DNA from 2 places in the Ruegeria sp. BH8 genome. Region 1 is predicted to be linked to the other one. Evidence: riboswitches for the same ligand, from Rfam matches in the RefSeq annotation. Region 1 holds a riboswitch; the other holds the start of a gene.
The links. Region 1 has a riboswitch for cobalamin ahead of ACR0AD_RS19890 (DUF4198 domain-containing protein). Riboswitches for the same ligand answer to the same signal wherever they lie in the genome.
Positions count from the first base shown of each region.

Region 2: it holds a riboswitch for cobalamin, as region 1 does, so the genes downstream of both, ACR0AD_RS18450 (hypothetical protein) here and ACR0AD_RS19890 (DUF4198 domain-containing protein) in region 1, are expected to answer to the same signal.

Region 1 covers NZ_JBQFSP010000023.1:13,821-21,057, forward strand. The annotation lists gene ACR0AD_RS19870 (energy-coupling factor ABC transporter ATP-binding protein) at 1-18, opposite strand, end outside; gene cbiQ (cobalt ECF transporter T component CbiQ) at 15-794, opposite strand; gene ACR0AD_RS19880 (cobalt ABC transporter permease) at 794-1,357, opposite strand; gene cbiM (cobalt transporter CbiM) at 1,354-1,965, opposite strand; gene ACR0AD_RS19890 (DUF4198 domain-containing protein) at 1,972-2,757, opposite strand; cobalamin riboswitch at 2,890-3,088, opposite strand; gene ACR0AD_RS19895 (ROK family transcriptional regulator) at 3,210-4,415, opposite strand; gene ACR0AD_RS19900 (substrate-binding domain-containing protein) at 4,590-5,609, shown strand; gene ACR0AD_RS19905 (ABC transporter permease) at 5,717-6,790, shown strand; gene ACR0AD_RS19910 (ATP-binding cassette domain-containing protein) at 6,790-7,237, shown strand, end outside.
Region 2 covers NZ_JBQFSP010000015.1:48,243-55,479, forward strand. The annotation lists RNA gene ffs (signal recognition particle sRNA small type) at 1-97, shown strand, start outside; gene rsgA (ribosome small subunit-dependent GTPase A) at 256-1,284, shown strand; gene ACR0AD_RS18445 (alpha/beta hydrolase family protein) at 1,320-2,177, opposite strand; cobalamin riboswitch at 2,310-2,528, shown strand; gene ACR0AD_RS18450 (hypothetical protein) at 2,619-3,026, shown strand; gene ACR0AD_RS18455 (protein-tyrosine phosphatase family protein) at 3,018-3,530, opposite strand; gene ACR0AD_RS18460 (DNA polymerase III subunit gamma/tau) at 3,703-5,466, shown strand; gene ACR0AD_RS18465 (YbaB/EbfC family nucleoid-associated protein) at 5,656-6,009, shown strand; gene recR (recombination mediator RecR) at 6,071-6,664, shown strand; gene ACR0AD_RS18475 (histidine phosphatase family protein) at 6,769-7,237, shown strand, end outside.

The DNA of each region.
Region 1 (7,237 bases):
AAGCGCAATCAGTGTCATGCCAAATCCAGTATGATCAGACCCGCGCAAAGAGCACCAAGACCTGCGGCAAAAACGATGTCCCTTCGGGTCAGGGTAAAGTCCTGAAGCAACAGCATACGGCCTGAAAAACCCCGGCATTTCATCGCATCAAGAATGCGTTCGGATCTTTCGATCGCGCGCACCAGCATCATGCCCACGAGATAGCCAAAGCTGCGATAGGTGTGCCAGTTTGTTGCCGGGCGAAAGCCGCGCACTTTCATGGCCGCGCGCAGGCGCAGGTATTCTTCCCGCAGAACCTCGATATATCGGATGGTGAACATCAAAAGGTGAACCAGCTTTTCGGGGCAGCGCAGGCGGTGCAGGGCGTGGCCAAGCGTGACCGGCTCCATCGTGCCGACCAGCACCATAAGGGACAGGATGACCGCGTTGGCCGTCAAGGCGATCTCGACCGCTTTCCAGAAGCCCTGCCAGCTTGCGGGAAACCCCCAGAGCGTAAACATCGGGTCGCCGGGCATGGAGAATGGCAACAACACCAGCATGAACAGGATGAACCCGTCCATCATGGCCATGCGTTTCAATGTCTTCCGCCAGGGCAGACGCGACGCGGCAAGAAGCGAAAGGGACACCGCCAGAGCCGCGCACAGCGCTGTCAGCGAGGACACCGCCACTGTCACCACCGCGAAGACAACCGCCATAACGATCCGCATCCTAGGATCAAGCGGGTTGATCGCGCCGCGCCGCTGCGCGCCCGCTTTGACCAGCGTGCTTTCCTGTTGTCCCAGAACATGCGCCATCAGGCCGCCAGCTTGCGGCGTGCCGCAAAGTAAAAGCCCAGACCAAACAGACCGACAATATATCCGATCCCGCCCAGAACAGTTTGCAGATCATTTTGTTCGCGGTAAGCCGCGATTTCCCGACGCAGCGGGCGCAGCTCATCCCGCACGGCTCTGGCAATGACCTGTTGTTGTTCAGTGCTGAGCACCGCCGCTGTCTGGGCAGGTGCGTTTGTTGGCGGGGTATCAGGTTCCGCTTCAACGCCCATGATCCGGGCGACATCCGCAGCGGGCATGGTGACCTCGGCCACATGTCCGGCACCAAGGTTTGCAAAGAATGTATGGGCCACCGGCGCGTTTGGCGTGTAGATAAAAAACCCGTCTGCATCTGTTACGATACGGCCCAGCTCGGCTCCGTCCGGGCCGTTGACGATGACCTCGGCCCCGCTTGCCATGTCACCATTGGAAAAGCCGATTTCGCCTTCGATGGCGTCACCGGATTTAAACACTCCGGCTATGACCTTATGCGCCAAGGCAGGTAGGGGTGCGCAGCACAGCGCCAGAATGATTGCCAGATACCTCATGCGACCGCTCGTTTGACAAACAGCTCGGGCTTGACCTTGCGCGCCAGCAAAACCGCGAACCCGGTCAGGATCGCCTCAATCGCCATGACAGGAATATGTGCAAAGAAAACAATCTTAGCCGCAGGCAGGAAGGCATCCCCGGACAAGGCCAGTGAAAACGCAACCATGCCGGTTGTGGCGGCAATGGCAAAGGCACCGCCGACCCCGCCCCATATCGCACCTTGCAGCGGTGAGCCGTGGGCGATCAGGCGGCCAAAGATCAGCCCGGCCAGAACCGCGGGCAACGCGATGTTCAGGGTGTTGATCCCCAATACCGTCAACCCGCCAAAGCCAAAGAAGACGGCCTGCAGCAAAAGCCCGACGAACAGGGCCGGGAATGCGGCCCAGCCCAGCAAAAGCCCGGCCATTCCGTTGAGGATCAGATGCACTGACGAAGGGCCAATCGGCACATGGATCAGCGATGCCACGAAAAAGCTGGCAGACAGCACCCCCGCAGTGGGGATGCGATCAAGATCCAGCGACCTGAGGCCCATGGCAATTCCACCCGCAGCAGCGACGGCTCCGCCGATCACGACCGGGTTGGACAAGGCTCCGTCAACGATGTGCATCTACGGTTACTCCAAATCCCAGGCGCGGATCCAGATGACCGCGTCCTGGCTTAGTTCTTTGCCGTTGTGTTTGGTCACGGGACCGGCGCCGAGTGCGGCAAATCCCCAATATCCGGCTTTTGGAACGCCAAACGTGAAATACCCGTTATCATCCGAAGTTGCGACCAATGCACCACCCGGCATCGGCGAGACCGACGGGGCGGAAGCGGCCGCGCTTTCCATGTCCGGTTCTGCGGCCATGTACTCGATCTCGATCTCGGCACCCGCAACCGGTTGGCCTTCGGCCATAACCCGACCTGTAAACGTCGAACCCGCGATGATGTTGGTTGGTTTGTTGAGCGGGATGATCTCAACCGGCAGGCCCACCGGGTTCATCCAGTCGGTCGGCAGTTCATTGCGGTTCAGGAATGCCTTGGCGATCTGCTGGATATAGATATCCTCGGATTCCTCATAATAGGGCTGGGGAACAGTCACCAACACATAGTCGCCCGACCGTTTGACGGGAACATAACCCTTGAATGCCGCGCCTTCGTTTTCGCCGCCGGTGAAACGTACGGGTTCCAGGGTATCCAGCAGATCGGTTTTCTGACCGTTGTGGATCACGTAGAATTCCTGCGGCTTGTCCAGATCCATGACATGCCCGTTCGAGAACGGATGCCAAAAGATCAGCTTGACCGGAACATTCCCCGGTGCGTCGATCATGGTGTCAGCGGTGTATTCCAGCAGGAAATGCGCATTTGCCATCGCTGGAAGCGCCATCGCCACAGCGGCTGCGGAAAGCAGCTTGGTCATCAATAGTCGTCCTTGTCCCATCGCACCAACCCCGGTACGAGATGCGTTTTGACTGCGGGGACGTCCAAGCTAAGCTGCTTTTTCAAGCATCCTGCTCCGACGCACATCCCGTCGCCGATTAGGAGTGCCCTTGTCAAAGGCACATGTCCGGCAGGTATCCTGACTTGCGGGTCAAAGCGTTGGGCTGGCCTTCCCGGATTAACACCAGTGGCACTTCAGCCCTGCTCGCCGCTTACAGTTGCGGGTGCAGTTGCGGAATTGGGCCAAAGCCCGCACCGCATTCCCTATTGATTCCAGAGCACGCCCCGGAACCGGACATGCCGAGCGGCTTGCCAGACTTCTTCGGCATCCGTCAACGATCAATTGCGCTGGCTGTCAAAAAGTTTAGCGGGCGATGCCCTTTTTCCGACGGATCCGCTTTGGATGCAGGTCAGGGTTTTTCGGGAATGAACCTACCCTTCGAGCAGGTATCTTTCCGACAATGGCAAACTGGCCGCCCCCAATGAGCGGGCATCCGGGCCTGCCGTCCCCGCCAACACCAAAGGCCGTTCCAGCCCGGTCAGGTTCAGGTCGGATAGTTCGACCTCAACCAGTTCCACCAGCCGCGCCTTAATGCCTGCGGGCATCCAGCCATCAATCTTGACACATTCGAAGTCGATCAGGCTGCAAGATGAGACTGTGGCATGGGCGATCCCGTGCGCCGCTTGTTTCAGCCAGTTCTCAAGGTGGGTTTTCGGTACGTCCCAATGCTGTGTCGTTTCCCAAATTGAACCGGCTGTTGCGGCATTCTCACCTGTCGCGCGCTCCAGTACATAAAGACTGGCGACATCTATCAACGGTTTCACTCCGCCTGCGTCGTCCGGCACAGGCAATGGACCAAGCGCACCGGCATTTCCCCGCCCCGAAAAGATGGAGCCGTTCAGAACCACCCCGCCCCCAATGAAGAAGCCCACATAAAAATACAGGAAATCTCGTGGGCCTTCCGCCGGGCCAAAGACCAGCTCGGCACCGCAGGCGGCCGTTGCGTCGTTCTGTAGGAATACCGGCAAGTCATAGCTTGAGGCCAGTGCGCCTTTCAGGTCCGCGTCACGCCACGGATCCATTTTCTCCTGCGGAACCTGCAATGTCTGCGCCCAGTCCCAAAGGTAGAACGGCATCGCAATCCCAAGACCCGCGATCCTGCCGCGCGCTTCGGGCGACAGCGACGTCATCACTTTGTCGAGGCTTTCCTTGGAAAAGCTCAATGTCGCCTCGGGCGTCGGAAAATCATAAGTCCGCCGCTCACGGTGCCTGACATTGCCAAGGAAATCCGTCAGCACCAGCTCGGTACTGCGCCGCCCGACTTTGAGCCCAAAGAAATACGCGCCATCCGGATTCAGGCGCATGGGAACCGAGGGCTGCCCGACTTTTCCCCGGATCGGTTCGCCCCGCAGAAGCAGCCCATCGGTTTCCAACTGGCGCATGATGACCGAAACCGTCTGTGCCGACAGCCCGGTCATCCGCGCGATCTCAGATTTTGCAAGGGCCTGATGGCGCCGGACCAGTGACAGGACAAGCCGTTCATTTCGGGCCCGCATTCCGCTTTGATTGGTGCCGCGCATGTCTGGCTCGCGTACGCCAGCGGTATTGTCCAAAGAGTTGTTTGCAGACACGGCCATCCCCTTCGTGACGACAATGTTGAAACCCTTCCTTTCTGTCAATAATAAATAAGAGTGATTTATTTATTGACTCAAAATTCGAATCTTGTGATGGTTTTCACGTTCGATCGGGCCGGATTTCGCCCGATCAGACGTATGCCCTGACGGGCATTGGGAAAACTGGGAGGACTACCGATGAAACTTGCGAAACTTGCAGGCGCTACGGCGCTGGCGGTTACGGCCATGGCAAGCAGTGCAATGGCCGAAGGTGAAACCGTTTGCCTGATCACCAAGACGGATACCAACCCTTTCTTTGTCAAAATGAGAGAGGGTGCGACCGCCAAAGCCGAAGAGCTTGGCATGACGCTGAAGGCCTTTGCCGGCAAAGTCGACGGCGACCACGAAACTCAGGTTCAGGCCATCGAAACCTGCATTCTGGATGGCGCAAAGGGTATCCTGCTGACCGCGTCGGATACGTCGTCCATCGTTCCGGCGGTGCAGCAGGCCCGCGATGCCGGGCTGCTGGTGATTGCGCTGGACACCCCGCTTGAGCCTATCGACTCGGCCGACGCGACCTTTGCCACCGACAATTTCCTTGCGGGGCTTCTGATCGGACAATGGGCAAAAGCCACTCTGGGAGATGCGGCAAACGACGCCAAAATCGCCACGTTGGACCTTGCGGTCAGCCAGCCCACTGTGGATGTGCTTCGCAATCAGGGGTTCCTGCAGGGGTTCGGTGTTGATCTGGCCGATCCGAACGTGATTGGCGATGAAGACGACCCGCGTCTTGTTGGCAGCGATGTCACCGCTGGCAACGAAGAAGGCGGCCGCCGCGCGATGGAGAACCTGCTGGCCAAAGACCCGATGATCAACGTGGTGCATACCATCAACGAACCGGCGGCAGCGGGTGCTTACGAGGCGCTCAAGGCTATCGGGCGCGAAAATGACGTGCTGATCGTTTCCGTCGATGGCGGCTGCCCCGGCGTGCAGAACGTGGCGGACGGGGTCATCGGCGCAACATCCCAGCAATACCCGCTGCTGATGGCATCGCTGGGCGTTGAGGCTGTCAAGAAATGGGCGGACGAAGGGACGAAACCCGAGAACACACCCGGTAAGGACTTTTTTGACACTGGCGTGGCGCTTGTGACGGATAAGGCCGCCGACGGCGTCGAGTCCATCTCGGTTCAGGAAGGCATGGACCTCTGCTGGGGTTAAGCTGAACGTGTGGAAGGCCGCTGCGCGGCCTTCCACTTATCAAAACCACCCACACGCCCGAAACCTTGCTAAAGTCGTCATAAACCTGACGCTTTGGGGGAAGTTCCATGTCCGATTCTTCACGACAAGCCGACGATTTCGAAACCGCCGCAAAGGGCAGCCCAGAGCAAGTTGCCGAATTTGACGATCACCAACGCGGATTTGTCGGAACGGTTCAGCATTTTCTGCATGTGAACCCGTCGCTGGTCCCGCTGATCGTCCTTGTCGCTGCAATCGTCATCTTTGGTGTCTTGCTGGGCCCCAAGTTCTTTTCGCCCTTTGCGCTGACATTGATCCTGCAACAGGTTCAGATCGTCGGGATCGTGGCCGCGGCGCAGAGCCTTGTGATCCTGACCGCAGGCATCGACCTGAGTGTTGGGGCCATCATGGTGATGTCGTCGGTTGTGATGGGGCAATTCACTTTCCGCTATGGAATGCCGCCTTCGGTTGCGATTGTGTGCGGCCTTGCTGTTGGCTCGGCAATCGGGGCCTTGAACGGGTTTCTGGTCAGTCGCATCAAGCTGCCGCCTTTCATCGTCACCCTTGGCATGTGGCAGATCGTTCTTGCGGCGAATTTTCTTTATTCACAAAACGAAACGATCCGGTCGCAGGAGATCGAGGAACACGCCGCCATCCTGCAACTGTTTGGTGCCAAGTTTAACCTGGGCGGGGCGGTGTTTACCGTTGGTGTTGTCTTCATGCTGGCGCTGATCCTCGTCCTTGCATACGCGTTGCGGCACACGGCCTGGGGCAGGCATGTTTATGCCGTCGGGGATGACCCCGAAGCGGCAGAGCTGTCCGGTGTCAACGTACACCGCACGCTGATATCCGTGTACATGCTGTCCGGACTGATCTGTGCCTTCGCGGGCTGGGCCCTGATTGGCCGGATCGGGTCGGTTTCGCCAACCTCGGGCCAGCTGGCCAATATCGAAAGTATCACGGCGGTCGTGATCGGGGGGATATCTCTGTTTGGCGGCCGCGGGTCTATTCTGGGGTCCCTGTTCGGTGCCCTGATCGTGGGCGTCTTTACGCTTGGGCTGCGGTTGCTGGGCGCGGATGCGCAATGGACGTTCCTGCTGATCGGCATCCTTATCATCGCAGCGGTCGCGGTCGACCAGTGGATCAGAAAGGTAGCAGCCTGATGGAACCCATTCTCAAAGGACGGAACCTTGTGAAACGCTACGGCAAGGTGACTGCGCTGGATCACTGCGATTTTGACCTGATGCCGGGTGAGATTCTGGCGGTGATCGGCGACAATGGCGCGGGTAAGTCGACGCTGATCAAGGCAGTGTCCGGCGCAGTGACGCCAGACGAAGGCGATGTTTGGCTGGAAGGTCAAAAGGTGAATTTCCATTCCCCGATCGACGCGCGTGAAGCCGGTATTGAAACCGTCTACCAGACGCTTGCCATGTCCCCTGCCCTGTCGATTGCGGACAATATGTTCATGGGGCGGGAAATTCGGCGAAAGGGGCCATTGGGATCATGGCTTCGAATGCTAGACCGTCCGGCAATGGAAAAGTTCGCCCGCGAAAAGCTGAGCGAACTGGGTCTGATGACCATCCAGAATATCAATCAGGCCGTCGAAACCC
Region 2 (7,237 bases), on a different contig from region 1:
AGAGGTTGGCGCGGGCGAGCGCCTCGCCAACCTGGTCAGGTCCGGAAGGAAGCAGCCACAACGAGCCCCGCTTGGGTCGATGTCCAACCTCTCACTTCGTGAACCACAGCCGCAGGAGGGCTTTATGATTGTAGTGAAAACCCTTCGGGCAGACTGGTTCTGATTCACCGGAATCACCGGACTGCCTGAACACACGACCTGCGGATGCGCGATTGCCATCCGTTGGCATTGCTGTTTCTGAAAACAGGCAGATAAATGTCTTATACGCTTTCGGACCTGGGATGGTCCTCTCACTTTGCCGCGCAACACGCGGCTTTTCCTTCCGACACGCCCTTTCGCGTTACCTCGGTTCATCGGGACCGTCTGATCGGGCTGAGCCCGAATGGTGAAATCCCTTTGCTGACACCGGATAGTCCGACCGGTTCATATGCCGTCGGGGATTGGATTCTTGCGGACGCCGAATACCGCGTACGTCGCCTTCTGGACCGGCGCAGCCTGCTGCAACGCAGGGCTGCCGGTACAGGTGCCACAACACAACTGATTGCCGCTAATGTCGATGTGTTGTTCATCGTCAGCTCGTGCAACGCCGATTTCAACCTGCCTCGGCTGGAACGTTATCTGGCGCTGGCGCATCAGGCCGGATGTTATCCGGTCGTCGTCCTGACGAAAGCTGACCAGTCGGATGACCCCGGCAGTTTCTCGGGACAAGTGCAATCTCTGGACCCTTTTCTGTCGGTGCTGGCGATCAATGCGCTGGACCCGGCAGATGTCGAAAAGGTTCTGGCATGGTGCCCCAAAGGCCAGACCGGCGCGCTGGTCGGGTCGTCGGGCGTAGGTAAAACGACGCTCAGCAACGCCATGACGGATCAAAACCTCGCCACGTCTGGAATTCGCGAAGACGACGCACGGGGCAGACACACGACAACGGTGCGCGCGTTGCACGGGATGGGTAACGGTGGCTGGCTGATCGACACGCCGGGAATGCGCGCACTGCGTTTGCTGGACGCTCAGGACGGGATCGACAACGTGTTCTCGGACATCACGGAGCTTGGCCAAAGCTGTCGCTTTTCGGATTGTCAGCACGAGACCGAGCCCGGCTGTACCGTGCAGAACGCAATCGACGAAGGCGTTCTTGATCCGGCGCGGCTGGACCGCTGGCGCAAGCTGCGGCGTGAAGATCAGCGAAACTCGGAAACCGTTGCCCAATCGCGGGCGCGGGACAAGGCGTTCGGCAAGATGGTGCGCGGTGTCATGCAGGACAAGAAGCTTCGCAAACGGCCATAACTGCAAGGTGTTAGGAAAACCTGCGTCGCGTCTGATCAGGCGATCAGGCGCGGCCAGACCGCTGCATTGCGACGGGCAAATGCTCCGATATGGCCTATTTCCGGCAGTCCGAATTCAGCAGGCTTCAGAAGGTGGCGTCTGGCCTCGGGGCCATACAAATCAGCAAGGCGCCAAACCGCCTCGGGCGGAGCCATCTGGTCATCTTCGAACGTGAACAGATCCACTGGTGTTCCAGAACTGCCCCAATGCGCATCAGGCAAATTCTGCCCGATCTCGGGAACGTAGCTAAGAGGGGCTGTACACCATTTGCGCCATTGCCAGTAGACCGAGGCGGGCAGGTCCGAACCAAACCCGATTGCTTTGCCGGGTAGATAGCCAAGTGCCCGCACCATCAGCGGTGCATGGCCATACCAGAACAGCCCTGCCAACCCCCGATAGGGCCATGGGTGATCTTTCAAAGTCACCAGCCCCGAACACACACCGATCATTCGGTCGATCTGGTCGATATCCGGCTGCACCGGCCCCAGCATCGCACCGACGGAATGGCCGATGGTCCACTGCTGCGCCTTTGGAAACCGCCTGCGCATTTCGGCCCGTGCCGCTGGCATATCGATCAACGCCCAATCCGCCATTGTTGCAGTTGCGTCTTTCAGGCGGCCGACCAAAGAAAGCCCGTAGTCCCGATAGTCATAGGTCAGGCAAGCTATCCCCCGCTCGGTAGCCAGCCATCGCGCAAAGTGTTGATAATAGTCACGCGGCACACCCGTGGCACTGTTAAGTACGACAACGGTTTCCGGCTCACCCACTGGCCGGTACAGCCGTGCCGACAAGGTCACGGACCCTGACGGAAAGCGGAAATCTTCGATCAACACCGTCTGTTCCGTATCCAACATGATCCCCGGCTTTCGCTGAAACAATGGTTTGCCTGCCTTCGATGCCGACGAAACTAAGCCGGAACGTAAACCGCATCCAGCATGACCAAACGTCCGGCCTAAAGATCGGCTTGACTCGGAACGCGATCAGGCGCTAGCGGTTGTGTGATGGTTTCCGGCCCCAACAAGAGGTCGGGATGAAAAGGGAACACGGTGCGGTTTGTCTGGTCACACAGATATCAACCAAGTCCGCGACTGCCCCCGCAACTGTAAGCGGTAAGCAATGCCGAAATACCACTGGCCCACGGGCTGGGAAGGTCGGCAGAGCAATGACCCGCAAGTCAGGAGACCTGCCATCGGAACTGAAACCGAAACTCGGGCGGGGTGTCCGGGCAGGTCCTGACAGCGAGATGCTGTCCCACCTGCCCCAATATCCAGCCCACCACGCGCGGAGGGCGCAGGATGATCTGGAAGACAAAGTCACACGAATACAGCGCAACTGTGTGCCAGCGGACGGGCAATACCTGCCCGGCTTTGGCGCGACTGGCCCGCTCGATTTCCGAAGCCATGGCGCAGGCGGTTTCGGCCACCAGCGAAGATTTCGAATTTGAAGGCAACAGCGCGCTGTCACATTGCGCGGAAGGGTGCATGGCAACGATCCGAGCGCGATCCGACAGCGTTCGCGTTTTCTGCGGGGCGCACCCTGATACGGCAATTCGGGACCTTGATGCCTATGCCGATTTGATCTTCGGACCTACATTCAGCACGCTGCCCTCGGGCATTGTCGCGAACCCGCCTTGCGCCATGATCGAGGTTTCAACGATCCGGCCCCGGAAAACCGGCTACGCACCCCAGCAGCTGTCAGCTTGATCCCACTTCCACCTGTGCCGGGGTGATCCGGGACGCCCAGGCCAGCTGCGCATCGGTTTCGACAGCGCAGGGGCGCACGGCCCGCAGGCGGTCCAGTGCGTCGCTGGCGCGTTCACCGCATTCAACCATCAGTCGCAGAACAATCATCCCGGATCTGCCGCACCCCCCACGGCAATGCACAAGAACCCGGCCACCGCCCGACAGCGCATGTCGGGCCGTGGCGCTGACCTCTGGCCAGGCCTTCTGAACCGCCTGCGTCGGTGCTCCAAAATCTTCGATCGGCAGGTGAACCCACCGGCTGGCACGGCTTTGGATGTCGCTGCCAAAGTGCTGCGCGCCATCCTGAAGCATTTCAACATCCGTCGTCATTGAAATCACAAGGCCCGGTTTCCAAGCCGCAATCATATCCAGATCGCCGACGTAATCCCCGCCACGCCCGGGCATTGAAGTAAGGGCAAGCGTTCCGCCTCCGACCTGCAGAGCAAAAATGACCAGCTGCGACATGAAGTGCGTCCTCCCCCAAGGTACTCTTTAAGAAATGAGTCATTAAATCCGCTGGACCAGTTTAGTTGGAAACCAGCCCGTTTCTGAAACAAAAAATCATCACGCCCCACAGTGGACGCGGAGTGCCGCCGCCACTACGCTGTGCCGAAGCACCGAATCCGAGCGAGAAGACATGACAGACACACCAAGCCCCGCCTATCAGGTTCTCGCCCGCAAATACCGCCCGGAAACCTTTGCCGACCTGGTGGGTCAAGATGCTATGGTGCGCACCCTAAAAAACGCCTTCGAGGCCGACCGGATTGCGCAGGCCTTTATCATGACCGGCATTCGCGGAACGGGAAAAACCACCACGGCGCGGATCATCGCCAAAGGCATGAACTGCATCGGACCGGATGGAACCGGAGGACCGACAACCGAGCCTTGCGGTCAGTGCGAGCATTGCGTCGCAATCATGGAAGGTCGCCATGTCGATGTGATGGAAATGGATGCGGCCAGCCGTACCGGCGTCAACGATATCCGCGAGATCATCGACAGTGTCCGCTATCGCGCCGCCAGTGCACGCTACAAGATCTACATCATCGACGAGGTTCACATGCTCTCGACCAGCGCATTCAACGCGCTGCTCAAGACGCTCGAGGAACCGCCCGCACATGTGAAATTCATCTTCGCGACCACCGAGATTCGCAAAGTGCCGGTCACGGTTCTGTCGCGGTGTCAGCGCTTTGACCTGCGCCGGATCGAGCCCGAAGACATGATCGGCCTGCTGCGCAAGATCGCCGGGGCCGAGAGCGCGCAGATCGCCGACGATGCGCTGGCGTTGATCACCCGCGCCGCAGAAGGATCGGCCCGCGACGCGACCTCATTGCTGGATCAGGCAATCTCGCACGGGGCCGGAGAGACGACGGCAGATCAGGTCCGTGCGATGCTGGGTCTGGCCGATCGTGGACGGGTTCTGGACCTGATGGACATGATCCTGCGCGGTGACGCGGCAGGGGCGCTCACTGAACTGAGCGGTCAATATGCGGAAGGCGCCGACCCTCTGGCCGTGCTGCGCGATCTGGCCGAAATCACGCATTGGGTGTCCGTCGTAAAGATCACACCTGACGCGGCCCAGGACCCGACGGTTTCCCCCGACGAACGCACACGGGGCCAGCACATGGCCGAGGCCTTGCCGATGCGGGTTCTGACCCGGATGTGGCAAATGCTGCTGAAGGCGCTGGAGGAAGTCTCTGCCGCGCCCAACGCGATGATGGCCGCCGAAATGGCTGTTATCCGACTGACGCATGTCGCCGATTTGCCCAGCCCCGAAGAGCTGATCAAACGGCTGCAAGACGCCCCACCTTCGCCACCCGGCGGGCCGGGCGGGGGCATGTCACCGTCCCGGCAGGCCCCGGTGGCAACGCAATCCAACGCGACCCCGCCGCCTGCCTATACATCGCCCCCGCGCGGCGCGGGTGGCGCACCGGTTGCTGCACTGGCGCAGGATGCACAGACGGCCCTGGCCCGCTATCCAACCTTCGGGCATGTGGTGGAACTGATCCGCACAAACCGCGATGTGAAACTGCTTGTCGAGGTGGAAAGCGGCGTGCGCCTTGTGTCGTACCAGCCTGGCCGGATCGAATTCACCCAGACACCTCAGGCACCGTCGGATCTGGCGTCGCGATTGGGCTCTGCCCTGCAACGCTGGACCGGCAATCGATGGGCCGTCTCCATTGTCTCGGACGGGGATGCCGCGACCATCGCGGAAGTGCGGGACCGGGCCGAGCTGGCCCTGAAAGCCGAGGCCGAAGAACACCCGCTGGTTCAGGCCGTGCTGACGCAATTCCCCAAGGCAAAGATCATTCGGATCGAAACACCGGAGCAGCGCGCCGCCAAGGTTGTGACCGAAGCCCTTCCCGAAGTCGAAGAGGAATGGGACCCGTTCGAAGAGGATTAGGCCTCAGCCCGTGGGTCCACGTTTCAAGAAACCGGCATACTCACGCCCCTCCACCATGCAACTGAGGGAGGGATTGCAGGCGCATAAATGATCGGTCCGCGACGCTCTGATCTGGACAGGCGGGAGACCTCTTGTGCCACCTGCCTGCGGTCCGTATTTAGAACCAAACAGAAACACAGGAGACGACTGATGCTGAAAGGACTCGGCGGGCTTGGCGGACTGGGCGACATGGCAAAGATGATGAAATCCGCACAAGACCTGCAAACCAAGATGACCGAAATGCAGGAAGAGCTGAACAACATGATGGTTGTCGGCGAATCCGGTGCAGGGCTGGTCAAGGCAACGGCCACAGCCAAGGGTGAACTCAAGGGGCTGGACATCGACCCGTCCATCTTCAACGGCGACGACAAGGAAGTGGTCGAAGACCTGATCCTGGCCGCCATCAAAGACGCTCAGGCCAAAGCTGCCGAACGTTCACAGGAAGAGATGGGCAAGCTGACCGAAAGCATGGGCCTGCCCAAAGACATCAAGCTACCGTTCTGAGCTTCATCTTTTCCCAAATACTCCCGCCGGAGGCTTCCTCCGGTGCAAAGCAGGACAGGCCATGGGAACGAACAGCGAAATCGACAATCTGATCGATCTGATGGCCAAACTGCCGGGGCTGGGCCCGCGCTCGGCCCGCCGCGCGGTGCTGCACCTGATCCGCAAACGCGCTCTGCTGCTGACGCCCCTGTCAGACGCCATGCAGCAAGTGGCCGTCACCGCCCGCGAATGCCTGAATTGCGGCAATGTGGGCACCACGGATATCTGTGACATATGCAATAGCGAGGCCCGAGCGACCGGCGAACTCTGCGTGGTCGAAGACGTCGCCGACCTCTGGGCGATGGAGCGGTCAGGGGTCTTCAAAGGCCGCTATCACGTGCTGGGTGGCACGCTGTCTGCACTGGACGGGGTCGGCCCGGACGAGCTGCGCATTCCCCGCCTCAGGGATCGGGTCCTGGCCGAAGGGATCACCGAAGTGATCCTTGCCCTGAACGCCACCGTCGACGGCCAGACCACCGCCCATTACATCGCGGATCAGCTGGAAGGCCAGGTGCGCCTGACCTCACTGGCGCAAGGCGTGCCCATCGGTGGAGAGTTGGATTATCTGGATGACGGGACGATCACGGCGGCGCTCCGGGCGCGCAAGGAAATTTAGGTCAGCATCTATAAATCAGCGTCCTTAAAAAGAGGCAACAAGAACGGCACCTCAAACGGTATTCAATTCAGGTACACATCTTGAACAAGTATCCAGATCTTTTTGTGCTGCGACATGGCGAAACCGAATGGAACACACTGGGGAAGTTCCAAGGGCGCAAGAATTCGCCGTTGACGGAAATTGGCAAGTCTCAGGCCCGGAAACAAAATGAGATACTCAGGCGAATACCGAATGCACCTTTGCGCGTTTTCGTCAGCCCGCAAAAGAGAGCAATGCATACCGCCCGCTTGGCAACGACGCCTCATCATGAGTTGATACATGATGAACGGCTTATGGAAATCGCGTTTGGGCAATGGGAAGGCGCAACGCGTGATTTCATCCGAGAGCAAATCGATTGTTCCTATGAAAGCTATCATTGGTTCTTCCGCAGCCCGGGTGGGGAAAGCTTTGATGACATCTGCGGTAGAGTAGACTCATTTCTGAAGGAACAAGATGAACCTGCGATCATAGTAACCCACGGCGTCACGTCCTTGGTGCTGAGAGGGCTTTGGTTGGGTCTCGATCTGGACAAGT